Regions from separate parts of the Streptomyces sp. NPDC007088 genome, predicted to be linked through region 2. Evidence: riboswitches for the same ligand, from Rfam matches in the RefSeq annotation. Region 2 holds a riboswitch; each other region holds the start of a gene.
What was found. Region 2 has a riboswitch for S-adenosylmethionine ahead of thrC (threonine synthase). Riboswitches for the same ligand answer to the same signal wherever they lie in the genome.

Region 1: linked by a shared signal. The riboswitch ahead of ACFYMP_RS01550 (aminotransferase class V-fold PLP-dependent enzyme) and the one ahead of thrC (threonine synthase) in region 2 are both predicted to bind S-adenosylmethionine.
Region 3: linked by a shared signal. The riboswitch ahead of ACFYMP_RS09220 (glutathione S-transferase C-terminal domain-containing protein) and the one ahead of thrC (threonine synthase) in region 2 are both predicted to bind S-adenosylmethionine.

The regions. Positions count from the first base shown of each region.
Region 1 is NZ_JBIAFO010000001.1:349,159-355,625, reverse strand. It holds gene ACFYMP_RS01560 (cytochrome bc complex cytochrome b subunit) at 1-1,315, shown strand, start outside; gene trpD (anthranilate phosphoribosyltransferase) at 1,452-2,516, shown strand; SAM riboswitch class IV at 2,763-2,880, shown strand; gene ACFYMP_RS01550 (aminotransferase class V-fold PLP-dependent enzyme) at 3,075-4,436, shown strand; gene ACFYMP_RS01545 (Lrp/AsnC ligand binding domain-containing protein) at 4,554-4,835, opposite strand; gene ACFYMP_RS01540 (hypothetical protein) at 5,156-5,395, shown strand; gene ACFYMP_RS01535 (NYN domain-containing protein) at 5,704-6,467, shown strand, end outside.
Region 2 is NZ_JBIAFO010000003.1:175,317-181,783, reverse strand. It holds gene groL (chaperonin GroEL) at 1-617, opposite strand, end outside; gene ACFYMP_RS06520 (cold-shock protein) at 927-1,130, opposite strand; gene ACFYMP_RS06515 (MoaD/ThiS family protein) at 1,575-1,853, opposite strand; gene thrC (threonine synthase) at 1,981-3,279, opposite strand; SAM riboswitch class I at 3,297-3,448, opposite strand; gene ACFYMP_RS06505 (glucosyl-3-phosphoglycerate synthase) at 3,723-4,673, shown strand; gene ACFYMP_RS06500 (trehalose-6-phosphate synthase) at 5,196-6,467, shown strand, end outside.
Region 3 is NZ_JBIAFO010000004.1:303,351-309,817, forward strand. It holds gene ACFYMP_RS09210 (purine-cytosine permease family protein) at 1-1,198, shown strand, start outside; partial or broken gene ACFYMP_RS09215 (type 1 glutamine amidotransferase) at 1,276-1,879, shown strand; gene ACFYMP_RS09220 (glutathione S-transferase C-terminal domain-containing protein) at 1,824-2,609, opposite strand; SAM riboswitch class IV at 2,993-3,135, opposite strand; gene ACFYMP_RS09225 (amino acid adenylation domain-containing protein) at 3,507-6,467, opposite strand, start outside.

The DNA.
Region 1 (6,467 bases), on a different contig from region 2:
CCGCGGCGGTCTGCTCATCCGGCAGATCCACCACTGGGCCGCACTGATCTTCCTCGCCGCGATGTTCGTGCACATGATGCGCGTCTTCTTCACGGGCGCCTTCCGCAAGCCGCGCGAGGTCAACTGGCTGTTCGGCTTCCTGCTGTTCGCCCTGGGCATGTTCACCGGGTTCACCGGCTACTCGCTCCCGGACGACCTGCTCTCCGGCACCGGTGTCCGCTTCACGCAGGGCGCGATCCTGTCCGTGCCGATCGTCGGCACGTACATCTCGATGTTCCTGTTCGGCGGGGAGTTCCCCGGCGGCGACTTCGTCGCCCGGTTCTACTCGATCCACATCCTGCTGCTGCCGGGCATCATGCTCGGCCTCGTGGTCGGCCACCTGATCCTGGTCTTCTACCACAAGCACACGCAGTTCGCGGGCCCCGGCCGCACGAACAAGAACGTCGTCGGCATGCCGCTGCTGCCGGTGTACATGGCCAAGGCCGGAGGCTTCTTCTTCCTGGTCTTCGGTGTCATCGCGGCCATCGCGGGCATCGCCTCGATCAACCCGATCTGGGCGATCGGCCCCTACCGGCCGGATCAGGTGTCCACCGGCGCCCAGCCCGACTGGTACATGGGCTTCGCCGAGGGCCTGATCCGCGTCATGCCGGGCTGGGAGATCAACCTGTGGGGCCACACGCTGGTCCTCGGGGTGTTCATCCCGCTGGTCGTCTTCGGGCTCGTGCTCGGCGCGATGGCCGTCTACCCGTTCATCGAGTCCTGGGTCACCGGCGACAAGCGCGAGCACCACATCCTGGACCGCCCGCGCAACGCCCCGACCCGTACCGGCCTCGGTGTCGCCTGGGTGACGATGTACTTCATCACCCTGATCGGCGGCGGTAACGACCTGTGGGCCACGCACTTCCACCTGTCGCTCAACGCGATCAGCTGGTTCGTGCGGATCGGCTTCTTCCTCGGCCCGGTCCTCGCCTTCGTCATCACCCGCCGGATCTGCCTCGGCCTCCAGCGCGCCGACCGGGAGAAGGTGCTGCACGGCCGCGAGTCCGGGGTCATCAAGCGCCTTCCGCACGGCGAGTTCATCGAGGTCCACGAGCCGCTCAGCGCCGAGCAGCGCTTCACGCTCACCGCGCACGAGCAGCCCCAGCCGGCCGAGCTCGGCCCGACGGTCGACGAGAACGGGGTGGAGCGCAAGGTCTCCTCGCTCGAGAAGACCCGCGTCAAGCTCTCCAAGGGCTACTACGGCGAAGGGACGCAGATCCCGAAGCCGACCGAGGAGGAGTACCGGGAGATCACCAGCGGCCACGGCCACCACTGATCGCCGGCTGTCACGCAGCACGCCACGGCAGGAGCCCCGTCCATTCGCTGGACGGGGCTCTTTGCCGTCCGCGCGCGCCGATACCCTGGGTGCGGCGAGCAGACGCCGTACCCGTGACGACCCACCAGGAGCGACCATGAGCGCTGTGCACCCCGTCGGAGGCGACACCGCGGCGGTCACCTCCTGGCCCCAGGTCCTGGACGGGCTGCTCGCGGGCCAGGACCAGTCCGCCGCGCACACGGCGTGGGCGATGGACCGCATCATGCGCGGCGAGGCCACCGACGCGCAGATCGCGGGCTTCGCCGTGGCCCTGCGCGCCAAGGGCGAGACGGTCGAGGAGATCAGCGGCATCGTCGAGGCGATGTACGCGCACGCCCGCACCATCGAGGTGCCCGGCCCCAGCGTCGACATCGTCGGCACCGGCGGGGACGGCGCGAAGACCGTGAACATCTCGACCATGTCGGCCGTCGTGGTGGCCGGCACCGGCGCGAAGGTCGTCAAGCACGGCAACCGCGCCGCCTCCTCCGCCTCCGGGGCCTCCGACGTCCTGGAGAAGCTCGGGGTCAACCTGGAGCTGGGCCCGCAGCGGGTGGCCGAGGTGGCCGAGGAGGCCGGGATCACCTTCTGCTTCGCGGTCAGGTTCCACCCCGCCCTGCGCCACGTCGCGCCCGCCCGCCGCGAGCTGGGCATCCGCACGACGTTCAACTTCCTGGGCCCGCTCACCAACCCGGCCCGGGTCGCGGCCCAGGCCACCGGGGTCGCGGACGCCCGGATGGCGCCCATCATGGCGGGGGTGCTCGCCGCGCGCGGCTCCTCGGCGCTCGTGTTCCGGGGCGACGACGGCCTCGACGAGCTGACCATCACCGCCACCTCCCGGGTCTGGGTGGTGGGGGACGGGCAGGTGCGCGAGGAGACCTTCGACCCGCGCGAGGTGGGCCTCGCGCTCGCCCCGGTGGAGGCGCTGCGGGGCGGCGACGCCTCGTACAACGCGGATGTCGCCCGGCGCCTGTTCGCGGGCGAGGGCGGGCCCGTACGGGACGCGGTCCTGCTGAACTCGGCGGCGGCCCTGGTCGCCCTCCACCCCTCGCGGGCCCCGCTCACCGAACAGATCGCCACGCAGATGGCCCGCGCGGCCGAGTCCCTGGACTCCGGCGCGGCGGCGGGGGCGCTGGAGCGGTGGGTCCGGGCGACCAACACCTGAGCCCGCGGGGCGGGCGGGGACGAGGCCCGATCCGCCTTCGGCGGTGTCCTGCGCCGGACGGGCTGGGGGCGGGGCCGTCTGGCGGGGGAGCGGTCCGGTGGGTGGCCGGCGTGGGCGCCTCCGGTGGGGTCCTCGGGCGCCGGACGGGCTCCTATTCGAGCCCGTCCGGCGCTTGAGGACAATCCTTTCGTCCGCATGGCGGACCCCCCTGTGCCCGCCGCAGGCGATATGGCAAGATGCCGGGCAGGTCATGAGTGACAGCGACTACGGCCCCGGCCCGCTGTCCGGCAACCCTCCGTCCGTGGCGGGGTGCCCCGGGTGAAGACCAGGCCGCAGGCAGCGAGGTCTGCGGCAAGCGCGGACCCCTCCGCGCCCGTTTCAGGGGCGTTCTCCGTGAATCCCCCCGCCGGGCTCGACACCAGGGGTCCTGGTCGTCGAGGGAGCAGTCTCGTGAGCAAGCGAATGCGGTAGGGCCGAGCGCCCCTTCCCCGCCTCCTCCTCATCTCCGCCCCGCGGGTCTCCCGCGCCCGCGGGCCCCTTCGCTTCGGGAGTTTCGCCGTGACTGTCTCCACCGCTGCCGCCGACCAGACCGTTTGTCAGCCTCTGTCCGTGCTCGGGCGGGATGTCCGCGTCCCGCTGGTGACCGGTGGCGAGGTCGAGTACGCCGCCCTCGACTACGCCGCGAGCGCCCCCGCCCTCCAGCGGGTGTGGGACGACGTCGCCGCCTACGCCCCGTACTACGGCAGCGTGCACCGGGGCGCCGGGTACCTCTCGCAGCTCTCCACCGACCTGTTCGAGAAGGCCCGCGTGGAGGTCGCCGAGTTCCTCGACTGCCGGGAGAGCGACGAACTGCTCTTCACCCGCTCCACCACCGACTCGCTCAACCTGCTCGCCGCGTGTCTGCCCGCCGGGTGCCGGGTGTTCGTCTTCGAGACCGAGCACCACGCCTCGCTGCTGCCCTGGCGCGGCGCGGAGGTCACCCACCTCGACGCCCCCCGCACCCCGGCCGAGGCCGTCACCACCCTGGAACGCGCCCTCGCCGCGCGCGAACCCCACGGCCCCGCCCTGGTGTGCGTCACCGGCGCCTCCAATGTGACGGGGGAGATCTGGCCGGTGCGGGAACTGGCCGAGGTCGCCCACGCGCACGGCGCGCGGATCGTGCTGGACGCCGCGCAGCTCGCCCCCCACCACCCCGTCTCCGTGCAGGAGCTGGACGTCGACTGGGTCGCCTTCTCCGGGCACAAGCTGTACGCGCCCTTCGGCTCCGGTGTGCTGGCCGGCCGCTCCGACTGGCTGGAGGAGGCGGAGCCGTACCTCGCCGGCGGCGGCGCCAGCCGTTCGGTGAGCCGCCGGGAGGACGGTGGCGTGGACGTCGTGTGGCACGGCGGAGCGGCCCGTCACGAGGCCGGTTCGCCCAACGTCATCGGCGCGTACGCGATCGCCTCGGCCTGCAAGGCGCTCACCGAGGCCGGTTTCGACAGCCTCGTCGCCCGGGAGCGGCAGCTCGTGGAGCGGGTGCGCGCCGGGCTCGCGGACATCCCCGGGGTCACCGTGCTGTCCCTGTTCGGCGAGGCCGCCGAACGGGTCGGTGTGCTGTCCTTCGTCGTCTCCGGCTGGAACAGCTCGCACTTCGCCGCCGCGCTCTCCGCCGAGTACGGCATCGGCGTACGCGACGGCCTGTTCTGCGCCCACCCGCTGGTGCGCACCCTGCTCGGCTCGACGGCCGAGGCGCCCGGCGAGTGCGGGGCCCCCGAGGGCGCGGCCGGGGAGCAGTCGCTCAACGCCATCAGGGTCAGTTTCGGCGCGGGCACCCCCGACGAGCACGTCGAGCGGTTCCTCGGCGCCGTCCGCGAGCTGGTGACCGACGGGGCGCGGTGGACCTACCGCACCGAGGGCGGGCGCTGCGTCCCGGCCGTCTGAGACGAAGCGGCGGGGCCACCGGCCGCGCACACCTGAGCCCCCGGCGCCTGCCGGGGGCTCAGGTGTACGGGCGGGGCGGGAGCGCCCACGCGGGCCGCCGCCTACGGGCGCGGCGGTTCAGGAGTCGAGACCGATCGCGAAGGCCGCTTCCAGGTCGTGCTGCGAGTAGGTGCGGAAGGCGACGTGGGTGTCCGTCTCGACGACGCCGGGCACCCGGCTGATGCGCCCGGGGATGATCTCGGCGAGGTCCTCGTGCCGGGCCACCCGCACCATCGCGATCAGGTCGTAGGAACCGGTGACGGAGAAGACCTCGCTCACGCTGTCCATCCCGGCGATCGACTCGGCGATCTCCGGAATCCGGTCGACGCTGGTCTTGATGAGCACGATCGCGGTGATCACGGCTGGCTGTCCCCTTCGGTGGCCCTGCTGATGCTGCCACCTTAATGCGCCCCCACCGGGCCCACGCGAAGAGGAAGCCCGGCGAGCGGCCCACCACGCGGGCGGGGCGCCCGGCCCCCTCGACCGGGGGGCCTGTCGGGCGGGCCGCGAGCCGCCGCTTCCGGCCACCTCGGAGAGAGATCATGGACATATCATGACTTCGCGGGCGGAACGGGGTCTGGTGTCTCACCGCCGGGTATCCCGGCTCGCGTCCGGTACGGCAGGCCGTAGGGTTACGGGCAATGAGGACTGGTACCACTGCGAAGAAGGCGATGGGCACGATGACGGTTCCCCTTCCGACGGACACGACGCGCTGGCGCTGCACGCTGTGCGGCAACCTCACGCGGTTCGACGTGACCCGTTCGTCGAAGGTCGTCGAGTACGTACATCTCGACCTTGCCGGGGAACCGCAGGTGGAGGAGCGCGAAGTGGTCGATGAGACCATCGAGTCGGTCCGCTGCCGCTGGTGCAACGCGGTGGATCAGGTGGAACTGGTGGACAGGCCGGGCCCGGCCTCCTGAGGGCCGGCCCGCACGGCGAGATGGGGTGACGAAGGGTGGAGGAAGCGAACGCCACGGGCGACGCCGAAACCGCCGGGGCGCCCCCCGGGGCCGCCGGTGACCGGCGGCCCGAGGCCGCCGCGCCGTCGGAGGGACGGGACGACCACGCCCCGGACGCCGACGAGGCGGAGCGTCGCGCCGACTCCACGGGGCGGTCCGAGGCCGGACCGCCCGACGGGCCGGGCGGGAGCGCGTCGGCCGGTGCCGGTGAGCGGCCCGCCGAGAGCGCCCGGAGCGCCGACGGCGGGTCCGAGCCGCTCGAAGGGCCGCTGCCCGAAGGGGTCAGGCGGCGGGTCGTGGCCATCGTGTCGGCCGCCTTCGGCGGGCTCACGGTGTCCGAACTGCCCGCCTCCCTGCGCCAGTACGCCCGTTTCACCCCGTCCCGCAGGGCCAAGTTCGCGGGCAACGCCATGGCCGCGGCCGTGGAGAGCGACCCCGCCTTCCGCCAGCGCATCGCCCTCGGGCTGCGCGCCGCCCAGCCCGAGGTGTGCGAGGCCCTGGAGTGCGGCGCCCCGCCGCCCGCCGCCGACCCGCTCGACATCGCGGCGGCGGCCTACGTGCTGCGCCCGCCCGGCTGGGTCAAGCTGGTCGCGGCGGCCGGCGAGGAGGCCCAGCGGGCCGACGCCGAACGGATCGACGACGCGACCCGTGAGGAACTGGAACGCCTGCGCGCCGAACTGGCCGAGGCCAAGGAGCGCGGCAGGTACGACAGCGAACGGCTGCGCGCCGAACTCGACACGGCCCGCCGGGAGTCCGACGCCCTGCACCGCAAACTGCGCTCCGCGCTGAGCGACGTCAAACGCGGGGAGGCGGCGCTGCGCAAGGCCACCGCCGAGGCCGAGTCGGCGCGTACGGCGGGGCAGGCCCAGGTGAGCGCCGCCGAGAGCGAGACCCGCCGGGTGCGGGCCCGGCTCGCCGAGGTCGAGGCGGCCCTGGAGGCGAGCCGGCGGGCGGCCAGGGAGGGCCGCAGCGTCGAGGACATGCGGCTGCGGCTGCTGCTGGACACCGTGCTCGACGCCGCCTCCGGGCTGCG
Region 2 (6,467 bases):
ATGTCGGTGGCGAAGTACGCCGAGATGTAGCCCTTGTCGAAGCGCATACCCTCGGTGAGTTCCAGCTCCAGACCGAAGGTCTGGGACTCCTCGACGGTGATGACGCCTTCCTTGCCCACCTTGTCCATGGCCTCGGCGATCAGCTCGCCGATCTGGGTGTCGGCGGCGGAGATGGAGGCGGTGGAGGCGATCTGCTCCTTGGTCTCCACGTCCTTGGCCTGCTCCAGCAGCGCGGCGGAGACCGCCTCGACGGCCTTCTCGATGCCGCGCTTCAGCGCCATCGGGTTGGCGCCGGCGGCCACGTTGCGCAGACCCTCACGGACCAGCGCCTGGGCCAGGACGGTCGCGGTCGTCGTGCCGTCACCGGCGACGTCGTCCGTCTTCTTCGCGACCTCCTTGACCAGCTCGGCGCCGATCTTCTCGTACGGGTCCTCCAGCTCGATCTCCTTGGCGATGGAAACACCATCGTTGGTGATCGTGGGGGCGCCCCACTTCTTCTCCAGGACGACGTTACGGCCCTTGGGGCCGAGGGTCACCTTGACGGCGTCGGCGAGCTGGTTCATACCGCGCTCAAGGCCGCGCCGCGCCTCCTCGTCGAACGCGATGATCTTGGCCATGTGAAGTGGTCCTCCCAGGACGGGGTGGGCTGAGGGACCGTGTGGCGCCCGCGACGGACGGCCTGCGCACCGCACGGTTCCTAGCCCCGTACGGCCTGCGGGCCTCACCGACCCGGTCCTTCTGTCACTCTCAACGTCAGAGTGCTAACGCCTATGATTAGCACTCGGCCCAGGAGAGTGCAAGCCTCCCAGGAACGGGTGCCCCGAAGGGGCGGCCCCCGGGAGGCGGTCCCCCCGACAGCCCGAGGGCCCGCACCCCTGGGGGTGCGGGCCCTCGGCCACGTCGTCCGTTTATCGGTCGAGCGCTGTTCAGGCAGCCTGACGGACCATGTCCGCCTGCGGCCCCTTCTGACCCTGCGAGATCTCGAACTCGACTCGCTGGCCCTCTTCAAGGGTGCGGTAACCGTCCATCTGGATCGCGCTGTAGTGGACGAAAACATCCGCACCACCGTCGACCGCGATGAAGCCGTACCCCTTCTCCGCGTTGAACCACTTGACGGTGCCCTGAGCCATGCCTAACTCCCCTATTACTGGCCCTTGCACAGGAACGCACTTCGCGAACCCGGGTCAGACCTCACCCCCCAGACGTATGGGGGTGTGCGCCGGAACGCGTCGACCGCCGCTGAATGTATCTGCCCAACTGCCGTCTGCAACAGGTCAATCGGACGAGAAATCCAGGCATCAGGTATGGACCTATAGGCCGGAATCGGCGGAAGTTCCGGGCAATTCGGGCCCGGCAAAAGGAACGCAAAGCCGCAAAAAGGCAAGAGATTCAGGAGCGGGAACACCGGCTCACAGAAGCCCTGCGGCGCGTTTCCCGGGCCGCCGCCCCGGACGCTCTTCGAGGTGCGGGGAAACGGCGAATCATTATCCCCAACTGTACCTCCGCCAATCACATGGAATTGCCCCCTCCGCTTTTTCGCGGAGGGGGCGACGGACGTGCGGGGTCGGCAGTGGTCAGCAGCCGCCGGCGACCGCCGGGATGATCGAGATCCCGGCGCCGTCGGGGGTCGCCGTCTCCAGGCCCTGCTCGAAGCGGACGTCGTCGTCGTTGACGTAGACGTTCACGAAGCGGCGCAGCTTGCCCTGGTCGTCGAGGACGCGGCCGGCGATGCCGGTGTGGTTCTTCTCCAGGTCGGCGATGACCTCGGAGAGGGTCGCGCCCTCGGCCGGGACCTCGGACTTACCGCCGGTGTAGGTGCGCAGGATGGTGGGGATGCGGACGTTGACGCTCATGGGGTACAGCCTTTCTCGGCCTGCTCGGCCGAAGGGGCACGGGGACGGCATCAGGCGGAGGGCGGACACGGGGGCGCGCCGAGGGCGCGCGGGAGCGCCGGGGGCGGCCCCGTGGTCGCGCGCCGGGTCAGTCGCGGGCGAGACCCGCGGCGCGGAACGCGTCGAGGTCCGGGCGGATGGTCGCGGTCGGACCGGTGGTGGGGGCCACCGCGTCGAGCGTCTTGAGGCCGTCACCGGTGTTGAGGACGACGGTGGTGAGGCTCGGGTCGAGCGCCCCGGACTCGATGAGCTTGCGCGTCACCCCGACGGTGACGCCGCCCGCGGTCTCCGCGAAGATCCCCTCGGTGCGGGCGAGCAGCTTGATCGCGTCCACGACCTGCTCGTCGTTCACGTCCTCAACGGCGCCGCCGGTGCGCCGGGCGATGTCCAGGACGTACGGGCCGTCCGCCGGGTTGCCGATCGCGAGGGACTTGGCGATGGTGTTCGGCTTCTGCGGGCGTACGACGTCGTGGCCGGCCTTGTACGCGGTGGAGACCGGCGAGCAGCCCTCCGCCTGGGCCCCGAAGATCCGGTACGGCTTGTCGGCGACCAGGCCGAGCCTGATCAGTTCCTGGAAGCCCTTGTCGATCTTGGTGAGCTGTGAGCCGGAGGCCACCGGGATGACGATCTGGTCGGGCAGCTCCCAGCCGAGCTGTTCGGCGATCTCGTACGCGAGGGTCTTGGAGCCCTCGCCGTAGTACGGGCGGAGGTTGACGTTGACGAAGCCCCAGCCCTCGCCGAGCGGGTCACCGATCAGCTCGGAGCAGAAACGGTTCACGTCGTCGTAGTTGCCCTCGATGCCGACCAGCTCGCCGCCGTAGACGGCGGCCATGACGACCTTGCCCTGTTCCAGGTCGTGCGGGATGAACACGCAGGAGCGGAAGCCGGCGCGGGCGGCGGCGGCGCCGACGGCGCCGGCCAGGTTGCCGGTCGAGGAACAGGAGAGGGTCGTGAAGCCGAAGGCGCGGGCGGCCTCGACGGCGATGGCGACGACGCGGTCCTTGAAGGAGTGCGTCGGGTTGCCGGAGTCGTCCTTGACGTACAGGCCGCCGGTGACGCCCAGCTCGCGGGCGAGACGGTCGGCCCGGACGAGCTGGGTGAAGCCGGGGTTGGTGCTGGGGTGGGTGGCCACGTCGGCGGGGACGGGCAGCAGCGGGGCGTAGCGCCAGATGTTGTCGGGACCGGCCTCGATCCGCTCGCGCAGGGCCTCGGCGTCGCCCTCGGGGAGGTCGTAGGCGACCTCCAACGGGCCGAAGCAGCTCTGACAGGCGAAGATGGGTCCGAGCGGGAAGCGCTCGCCGCATTCGCGGCACGAGAGAGCGGCGGCGGGTCCGAGATCGACGCCCGTCTTCGCGGGAGCGGAGGTTTCGGCGGTCTGCACAGCCATGGTGGGGAGGCCCTTTCTCCTCATCTTCCTCGCGACGCATCTCGCCACGAGACGGAATTGGCACCTTCCCGAGCCGTGGGCCTCGGTGGCGGACGTACCGCCAGGAGACTCGGCCGGAGGGTTGCCGGGGCTTCAACGGGCCGTATCCCTCTGCCCCTCTGGATGAGCGGTATGGCAGGCGGACCCTGAGGATCCACCGCGTTTGTCACGTGTCCGGCACGTGGTGTCACGTGTCTGTCATGACACGCGGTGCGGGTGGCACAGCCCGACACGGGATGGTCACCGGCACTGTCCAAGACTGTAACCGAAGCACCGGATCGTTGAGATAGTCGTCCGCACGCCGAGATGGAGATCACGGCCGGCCGGCCGGGCCGGCCTCCCAGGTCAGTCAGTTCCGGTATCCGGTATTCCGCAAGCAGTACCCGCACGAGGGGACGCACAACGTGCTCGAAGAGGTGGAGCGCTGGCTCGACCGCCGTTCCTGGACCGCAGCCGACCGCACGCTGCCGCAGATTCTCGCGGCGAAGCGGGCAACCGGGTCCTCGGTGAGCGTGGTCCTGCCCGCACTGGACGAGGAAGCCACGGTCGGCGACATCGTGACCGTGATCCGGCGAGAGCTCATGGAGAAGGTCCCGCTCGTGGACGAGCTGGTGGTCCTCGACTCCGGTTCGACCGACTGTACGGGAGAGGTCGCCGCGGCGGCCGGGGCCCGGGTCGTGCACCGCGACGTCGTGCTGCCGGGCCTGCCCGCGGTGCCCGGCAAGGGAGAGGTCCTGTGGCGCTCCCTGCTCGTCACCGAGGGTGACATCGTGTGCTTCGTGGACTCCGACCTGAAGGAGTTCTCCCCGGACTTCGTGTCCGGCATCGTGGGCCCGCTGCTGACCGATCCGGACGTGCACTTCGTCAAGGCGATGTACGAGCGTCCACTGGGCGACGCCTCGGGGCAGGGCGGCCGGGTCACCGAGATCATGGCCCGCCCGCTGCTGAACATGCACTGGCCGCGGCTGGCCGGTTTCGTGCAGCCGCTGGGCGGGGAGTACGCGGCGCGGCGCTCCCTGCTGGAGCGCCTGCCGTTCCCGGTGGGTTACGGCGTGGAGCTGGGCCTGCTCGTGGACGCGCTGCACACCGTGGGCCTGGACGCGCTCGCCCAGGTGGACGTCGGGGTGCGCAAACACCGTCACCAGGACGGGCAGGCGCTGGGCCGGATGTCGGCGGCGATCTACCGCACCGCGCAGCTCCGGCTGGCCAGGGGCCACCTCGTACGCCCCGAACTGACCCAGTTCGAACGCCACCCGGACGGCGGCTACGTCCACCACACCCACGAGGTGGACACCCGGGAGCGGCCCCCGATGACGGAGATCCCCGAGTACGAGAGCCGGCGCCGGGCGGCCTGAGGACGCCGGGCGGCTCGGGACCGCGCACGCGCTGGGCGGGTACGGCCTCGTACTGGGCGGCGGCCGGGCCTGGCTCCCGGTCGCCGCGTGCGCGCTCGCGGCGTCCCAGGCGCGTGCGCGCTCGCGGCGTTCCAGTTCCGGCGGCGGGCGGCGCACCGCCCCAGTGTCGTGTCCTCGGGCACGAGCGGGTCGAGGACACGACACTGAGGCGGTGGGGACCCCGGCGGTGCGGTCGGCCTCGGCCCGGAGGTCGGCCGTCACGTCCGCGCGACCGCCGCGCAGGGCGTGGAAGGCGCCCGCCGGCCGAGCCCTCCCGATGCTGCTCTCGCCAGAGCCGGAGGCGCCGTCGAGCAGGACTCCCCCGGCGCCCCCCGGCGGCCGTCGTTCCGGTTCCCGCTTCCGCTTCCGCCCCTCCCGTCACCCGTCCTCGCGGCGTCCTCGCGCGTCGCTCCGGCCCCTCTCCCGGCCCCTCGTATACAACTCGTACGTTTGAGCGCATAACGGTGCGGCTAGGAAGGATCTATGTCTACGTCTGCTGATCAGTCGCGCGCCTCCGTCCTGGTGGCGTCCAACCGGGGCCCCGTCTCCTACACGCTGCGCGAGGACGGCTCGCTGAGCGCCAGGCGGGGCGGGGGCGGGCTGGTGTCGGGGCTGTCCGCGATCGGCCCGGAGTCGGACGCGGTGTGGGTGTGCGCGGCGCTGAGCGACGGGGACCGGGAGGCCGTGCGGCGTTCCGGCGGCGATCTCGATCCTGCGGACAGCGGCGGTCAGCGCGTCCACATGCTGGGGATCGATCCGCAGACGCACGCCGAGGCGTACAACGACATCGCCAACTCGGTGCTGTGGTTCGTCCACCACATGCTGTACGAGACGCCCTTCGAGCCCGCCTTCGGCCCGGAGTTCCGGGCGCGCTGGGCCTCCTTCCAGACGTACAACCGGGCCTTCGCGGAGGCGCTCGCGGCGCGGGCGGAGGACGGGGCTGCCGTCCTGGTGCAGGACTACCATCTGGTGCTCGTGCCCGGGATGCTGCGGGCGCTGCGGCCGGATCTGCGTATCGCGCACTTCTCGCACACGCCGTGGGCCCCGGTCGACTACTTCCGGCTGCTGCCCGACGACGTGGCCCGCGAGGTCCTGCACGGCATGCTCGGCGCCGACCGGGCCGGCTTCCTCACCCGCCGCTGGGCCGACGCCTTCGTGGCCTGCGCCGACGCGCTCGTCGACGGGGTCGGCAACACCCGGATCGGCGTGCACGGCCTCGGGGCGGACGCCGACTTCCTGCGCGAGCGCGCGCACCGCGAGGACGTGGACGAGTGGCTGGAGAAGCTGCGCGAACAGGTCGGCACGGACGAGGAGGGGCACCCGCGCCGGACCGTCGTGCGGGTCGACCGCACCGAGCTGTCCAAGAACATCGTGCGCGGGCTGCACGCCTTCCACCGGCTGCTCGTCGAGCGTCCCGAGTGGCGCGGCCGGGTCGTGCACATCGCGTTCGCCTACCCTTCCCGTCAGGACCTCGCGAGCTACCGGGCGTACACGGCCGAGGTGGAGCGGGTCGCGAATCTCGTCAACGACGAGTACGGCACGTCGGACTGGACCCCGGTCCTGCTGCGCGTCGACGACGACTTCGCACGCTCCCTCGCCGCCTACCGGATGGCGGACGTGGCGCTCGTCAACCCGATCAGGGACGGCATGAACCTCGTCGCCAAGGAGGTCCCGGTCGTCTCCGACGAGGGCGTCGCGCTCGTCCTGTCGCGGGAGGCCGGGGCGTTCGAGGAGCTGGGTGAGGACGCGGTGGTC
Region 3 (6,467 bases), on a different contig from region 2:
GCCGCAGATGATCTCCAGCCGGGCCCAGTTCGGCGTCTACGGGGCCGTCGTCCCCCTCGTGTGCGTCGTCGTCATGTACGTGGGCTTCTTCGCGAGCGGCACGGTCCTGGCCGGACAGGCGGTCGGTCACCTCACCCACCTCGGCGACACCACCGGCATCCTGGTCTTCGCCGTGGCCACCGCCGTCATGGCCGTCATCGGCTACCGGGTCATCCACCGCCTGGGCCGGGTCGCGGGGGCGGTGTGCGCGCTGGCCTTCGTCTATCTCGGCATCCGCCTGCTGCGCCGCGTCTCCCTGGGCGACCTGCTCGCCGACCACTCCTTCCACCTGCCCGCCTTCCTGCTCGCCGTCTCCCTCGCCGCCTCCTGGCAACTCGCCTTCGGGCCCTACGTCGCCGACTACTCGCGCTACCTGCCGCGCGACACCTCGCCGCGCACCACGTTCTGGGCGACGCTCGCCGGCACCGTCCTCGGCTCGCAGTGGTCCATGGCCTTCGGCGCGCTCGCCGCGGCCGCCTCCGCCGGAGCCATCGTGGGCGACGAGGTCGGCTACGTCGTGGGCCTGGGCGGCGGCGGACTGATCGCCTCGGTGCTCTACTTCGTGATCGCGCTCGGCAAACTCACCATCAACGTGCTCAACACCTACGGGGGCTTCATGTCCCTGCTGACCGGGGTGAGCGGCTTCCGCGCGCAGCGCGGCCTCAGCCCGCGGGGGCGGGCGGGCTACGTGCTCGGCATCATGCTGGCGGGAACGGTCGTCGCCCTGCTGGGCCGGGGTGACTTCCTGGACTCGTTCTCCACGTTCCTGCTCTTCCTGCTGATCTTCTTCACGCCGTGGAGCGCCATCAATCTCGTCGACTACTACCTCGTCGCCAAGGAGCGCTACGACCTCCCCGCGCTGTCCGACCCGGCCGGCCGCTACGGCACCTGGCGGTGGCGGGCCATCCTCACCTATGTCCTCGGTATCCTCATCCAACTCCCATTCATAGCAACGGAGTTCTACACCGGCCCGATGGTCGGGCGGCTCGGTGGAGCGGACATCTCCTGGATCGTGGGGCTCGTGATCCCCGGCGCTCTCTACGCCCTGCTGGCGCGCGGCGACCGCGGCCGGGTGCCCGATCGCATGATCTGGGGCCACGAGCAGCCGCGGATAACGGCACCGGCGCCGCCGCGGCCCACCGCCTCGACGGCCGACTGAACAGCGGGACGGGCACACGGCCCCGGTTAGGGTGGCCGACGCAACCCAAGCGCGTCGACGAGGTGGGAAAGCCGGCCATGAGCACCACGAGGACGACGGCCACGGCCCTGGTGCTTCAGCACGGACCCGGCGGCGGGCTCGGCCCCTGGGCGGGCTGGCTGGCCGAACGGGGCGTACGGGCACACGTGGTGCCCGCCTACGAAGGGGCCCCGGTCCCCGGACGGCTCGAACACCAGGCGCTCGTCGTCCTGGGCGGCGCCTACCTTCCCGACGAGGACGCGCGTGCCCCGTGGCTGCCCGCGACCCGGGCCCTCGTACGCCGGGCCCTGGACGGAGCGATCCCGCTGTGGCGCCCACTGGCTGGCGCGCAGCGAGCACTGCCCCTACCAGGGGTTCCGGGTCGGCCCCTCGGCGTGGGGCGTGCAGTTCCACCCGGAGGCGACGGCCGAGCGCATCCGCCACTGGAACCCCGGCCGGCTGTCCCGGTACGGCGCCCCGGACCCCGAGACGCTGCGCGCCCTCGCCCTGCGCGAGGAGCCGGCCGCCACCAGGACCTGGCGCACGGTGGCCCACCGCTTCGCCGACGTGGTGACCTCGGCCGCACACCGAGGCCGCCACAGCCGACTCAGCGCGGACCGAGCCCGGCCTCCAGCGCCGCCCGGAACTCCGGGCGCGAGCTGAGCCGCTCGACGTAGGACAGCAGACGCCGACGGCCGGGATGCTCCTCCAGCGTGGCCCGCAGTTCACTCCCGTACCCGGCGGCCGGCCACAGCAGCGCCGCCCAGGCGTCGACGTCGGAGGCGGTCGGCGCCTCGCCCCACACGTAGGGGCTGTCCGCCAGCCGCCGGTCGAGTTCGTCCAGGGCCGCCCGGAAGCAGGCGTGTCCGCTCTCCTCGGGCAGGGGGTGGAGCAAGGACTCCAGCCGGTCGATGTCGGCCGTGCGGCAGGCCGGCCGCAGTCCGGACCCGCACGTACCGTCGCCGCAGGCCGGGGAGGGGAACCTGTCGGTGAGGTCGCGCAGGATGTCCGGGGCGTGGTTGCTGACCACCCGGCCGCTCCACCGGTCGCACAGGGCCGGAACGGAGAGCGGTCCCTCGTAGCGGTGCCGTGCCGCCTCGTAGGCGTGCCGCAGCCCCGCCTCCGCCGCGGGCGCGACGCCGGGCGTGCCCAGCACCGTCACGGGCACCTCCTCGCGCAGGCCCAGCAGGCCCAGCGTGACGAACACCCGCAGCGCGTCGGGACAGTGGCCGCGCAGGTACACCTCGTAGCGGTGCGGCGCCGGATAGAAGCCGCGGGCGGCCGAACTGCCGATCCGGCCGCGGAAGACGGGGGCGGGCAGGGACGGACGGACGAGCGTCGCGAGGGGACGGCGCTGCGCCTGGTCGTGGGTGTGCGGGGCGGTAGCGGTCATGGCTCTCCAACTCATCTGGCTCTGCGGGGTGTCCATAGCCGGCGAAACGGGCGCGGAAGGAGGGGCGTACGGCAGGAAGGGCGGAAGCGGCGCACGACGGTCTGGGAGAGGGCCGCCCGGCGGGGCCCGGAGGAAGGTCCGGACCCGTCGTACCCTGGCGGTGTGACACGGGCCGGAGCCCCGCACAGGAGTGTGGGCGGCCCGTCCCGTCAGCGGAGGCGGACGGCGGCGCTGCACACCCGCAGCAGATCGATGTGCAGCCGCCGGGTCAGGGTGCGACGCCGGGGAGCGCGCGAAGAGGCCGGCCGCCGACGCGGCAGCCGCGTCGCTTCCCGCACCGTTTCGGACATCCCCACCAGTCCCCTCCCGGGCTCGCCGGAGGCAAACCACGCTTGCCCCGCCGCCGTCGGCGGGACCCGGTCGTCACCCGGGGCACCCCATCGCGGCGGAAGGGTTGCCTGTCAGCGGGCCGGGGCCGATGAACCGCGTGCGGGGTCTCCGTACGCGGGCGCTGACGATCGTGACCGTCCTTCCCAGTGTCACGGGGCCCGCAACGGCCGTCAAGACCGGTCTCGTGCTCCGGACTTCGGAAAGGCGCGCGCGGGCGTCCGGAGGCCGGGCGCCGCGGCCCGTACCCGAGGACGGGCGCGCACCACGAGGCCCTTGCGGCCCACCGCCGGGGTTGTGCGCCAGAAGAGCCGGCCCCCTTCATCGAGCGGCTTCCTCGGACGGAGGGGCAGGGACCCTCGGCGGTGTGCCGTCGAGGTCCGCCACGATCCTCAAAGGCACGCCCCGGCGGCGCAAGCCAGTATCCGGCGGCCCGTGCCCCGGCCCGGCCCCGCGCGCCCGACGGGGCCGGTACTACCCCGTCGGGCGCGCCTGGACGCACGGCCTTCGTCAGGACGGGGCGGGCACCCCCTCGGGCGCCGGAAGGAACCCCGTCGCGCGAAACCAGATCAGGTAGCGGGTCAGGATCTCCTCGGTCAGGGCCGGCAGGTGCACGCCCCGCGCCGCCGCCGCCGTGATGGTCCGGCTGGAGTCGAAGCGGCGCCGGTCGTTCGCCCCGTGCCGGTCGCCGGCCTCGTCCCCGAGGAACAGCTGCGCCGCGTTGTCGCGCTGCGCCGCGACACGGGCCTGCCACTGCGGGGCGGGAACGGTGCGCAGCTCGTGGCCGAGGCGGGCGGCCACCTCGAAGACCGTGTGCAGGCCGGGTGCCTCGGGGTGGGTGAGATGGTACGGCTCCGCGGCCTGCCCGCCGGTGGTGGCGAGCGCCACGACCGCCGCGCTGACGTAGTCCACGGGCACCCAGTCGGTCGACCCGTGCGGCAGGTCCGGCACCATCCCCGCCTGGAGGCAGCCCTTGATGAGCTGCCACAGCAGGTCCCGGTCCTGGCAGGCTCCCGTGGTGGTGTCGCCGCTGATACGGCCCGGCCGGTAGACGGTCACCGGCAGTCCGCGCTCGCGGGCCAGGCCGAGGAGCCCCTCGGCGACCCACTTGCTGCGCGCGTACCCGTCCGGCAGTCCGGCCGCCGGGCCGGTCGGCGTCGACTCCGTGATGACGGCGTGAGGGGCGTCGGGGGCGTAGACGCCCGTGGTCGAGACGTAGTGCAGGCCGGGGGAGGCCGAATCGGCGAGCAGACGCAGCAGCTCCTCGGTGCCGGCCACGTTGGGGGCCCGCAGATCCCCGTACCCGGCGGCGAAGTTGACGCGCGCCCCGTTGTGCAGCACGAGACCGAGACGGCGCACCAGAGCGGCCCGCTCCCGCGGCGGCAGGCCGAGGCCCGGCGCGGCGAGGTCGCCGGGCACGGGACGGATCAGGTCCGCGTACCGTTCGCGCCACAGGCCGTAGCGCTCCAGGTTGGCCCGTAGCCGGCCGGCCGCCCGTCGCTCGTCCTCGGCCCGCACGAGGCAGTCGACCGGTTCGCCGGTGGTCTCGATCAGGTCGCGCAGGAGGAAGGCGCCGAGGAAGCCGGACGCGCCGGTCAGGAAGGGGCGGGGCGAAGGGCGCGAGGGGCGCGGGGCGGGGACACCGTCCCGGCCCGCCCGGCCCACGCCCGTGATGTCCGCCGCGAGCCGTACCTCGGCGGCGAGGCCGCTCGTCAGCGCGGGCTCCTCGGGCTCCTTCCCCGTCCCCGCCTCCATCTCCGTCAGGAGACGGTCGACGCCCTCGACGGTGGGAGCCGCGAACAGCGCCCGCAAGGAGGGCCGCCGGCCGCAGCGTTCACCGATCCGCTGGGCCAGGGTCACGGCGAGCAGCGAGTGGCCGCCCAGCGCGAAGAAGTCGTCCCCGACGCCGACCTCGGGCACGCCGAGCGTCTGGGCGAACGCCGCGCACAGGGCGCGCTGCCGATCGGTGCGCGGTGCCCCGCCGAGGGCCGGGGCGGCCGGGCCGGGCGCGGGCAGGGCCCGCCGGTCGGTCTTCCCGTTGGGGGTGACGGGCAGGGCGGCGAGCCGGACGTGGGCGGAAGGGACCATGTGCTCGGGCAGAGCCGCCGCGAGGTGGGCCCGGATCTCCGCCTCCTCCGGGCCCGCCGTGTCCTGCTCGGACACGGTGTACGCGACCAGACGCCGGTCGCCGGGCCGGTCCTCGCGGACCATGGCGCAGGCCGCCCGGACCCCGGGCATCGAGGTCAGGGCGGCCTCCACCTCCCCGAGTTCGATGCGGAAGCCGCGGAGCTTGACCTGATCGTCGACGCGGGAGACGTAGAGCAGTTCGCCCTCGCCCGTCCAGCGCACCAGATCGCCGGTGCGGTACATGCGGCCCCCCGCGGTGTCGAAGGGATCGGCCACGAAACGGGACGCCGTCAGGGCCGCCCGGCCGAGGTATCCGCGGGCCAGACCCGCACCGGACACGTACAGCTCGCCGACGACACCGGGCGGTACGGGCGCCAGCCGCTCGTCCAGGACGTGGACCCGCGTACCGTCGACGGGGACACCGATGGACACGCTGCGGTCGGGGGCGAGCGGGCCCCGCGCGTGCTGGAAGCCGCTCATGGTGGCGCACACGGTGGTCTCGGTGGGCCCGTAGGCGTTGACGAGGAACCGGTCCCGCGCCCACTCCCGTGCCAGCGCGGGAGGGCACGCCTCACCCGCGAGCACCAGCGTGGTCCCCGAAGGAAGCGAGCCGGGCGGCATGACCGCGAGGGCGGGAGGCGGCAGGGTGAGGTGGGTGACGCCGCGCTCGCGCACCAGGGCCGCGAGAGTGGGCCCCGGCAGCAGCGCCTCGCGCGCGTCGATCTCCAGGCAGGCCCCCGACAGCACGCCCATGCACAGCTCCCAGAACGCGGCGTCGAAGCTCACGGACGCCAGGTGCAGCACCCGGCTGCCCGGCCCCGCGCCCAGCCGCTCTCCCTGCGTCCTGACCAGAGCGCCGACGCCCCCATGGGTGACCACGACACCCTTGGGCCGGCCGGTGGAGCCGGAGGTGTAGATGACGTACGCCGGGTGCGCCGGCAGGAGGGACACCACGGGCGCGGCGGGCGGGCCCGCGGGCGGGGCGCTCTCCCCGGTGTCCGCCACGTTCAGGTACGGCACCTCCGTCTGCGGGAGCCGGCGGCGCACCTCGGGCGTGGTCAACAGCAGGCGCGGCCGCGCGTCGTCGAGCATGTACGACAGGCGCCCCGCCGGGTAGTCAGGGTCGAGTGGCAGGTAGGCGGCCCCGGCCTTGAGTACGCCAAGGAGCGCCACGACCAGCTCGCGGTCGCGGGGGAGGGCGACGGCCACCCGGTCCTCCGGTCCGACGCCCCGGGCCACGAGGTGGCGGGCCACCGCCTCGGCGCGCGCGTTCAGCTCGCGGTAGGTGAGGGTGGCGCCGGCGTCACGGACCGCCGGGGCGTCCGGAGTGCGCCGCGCCCACCG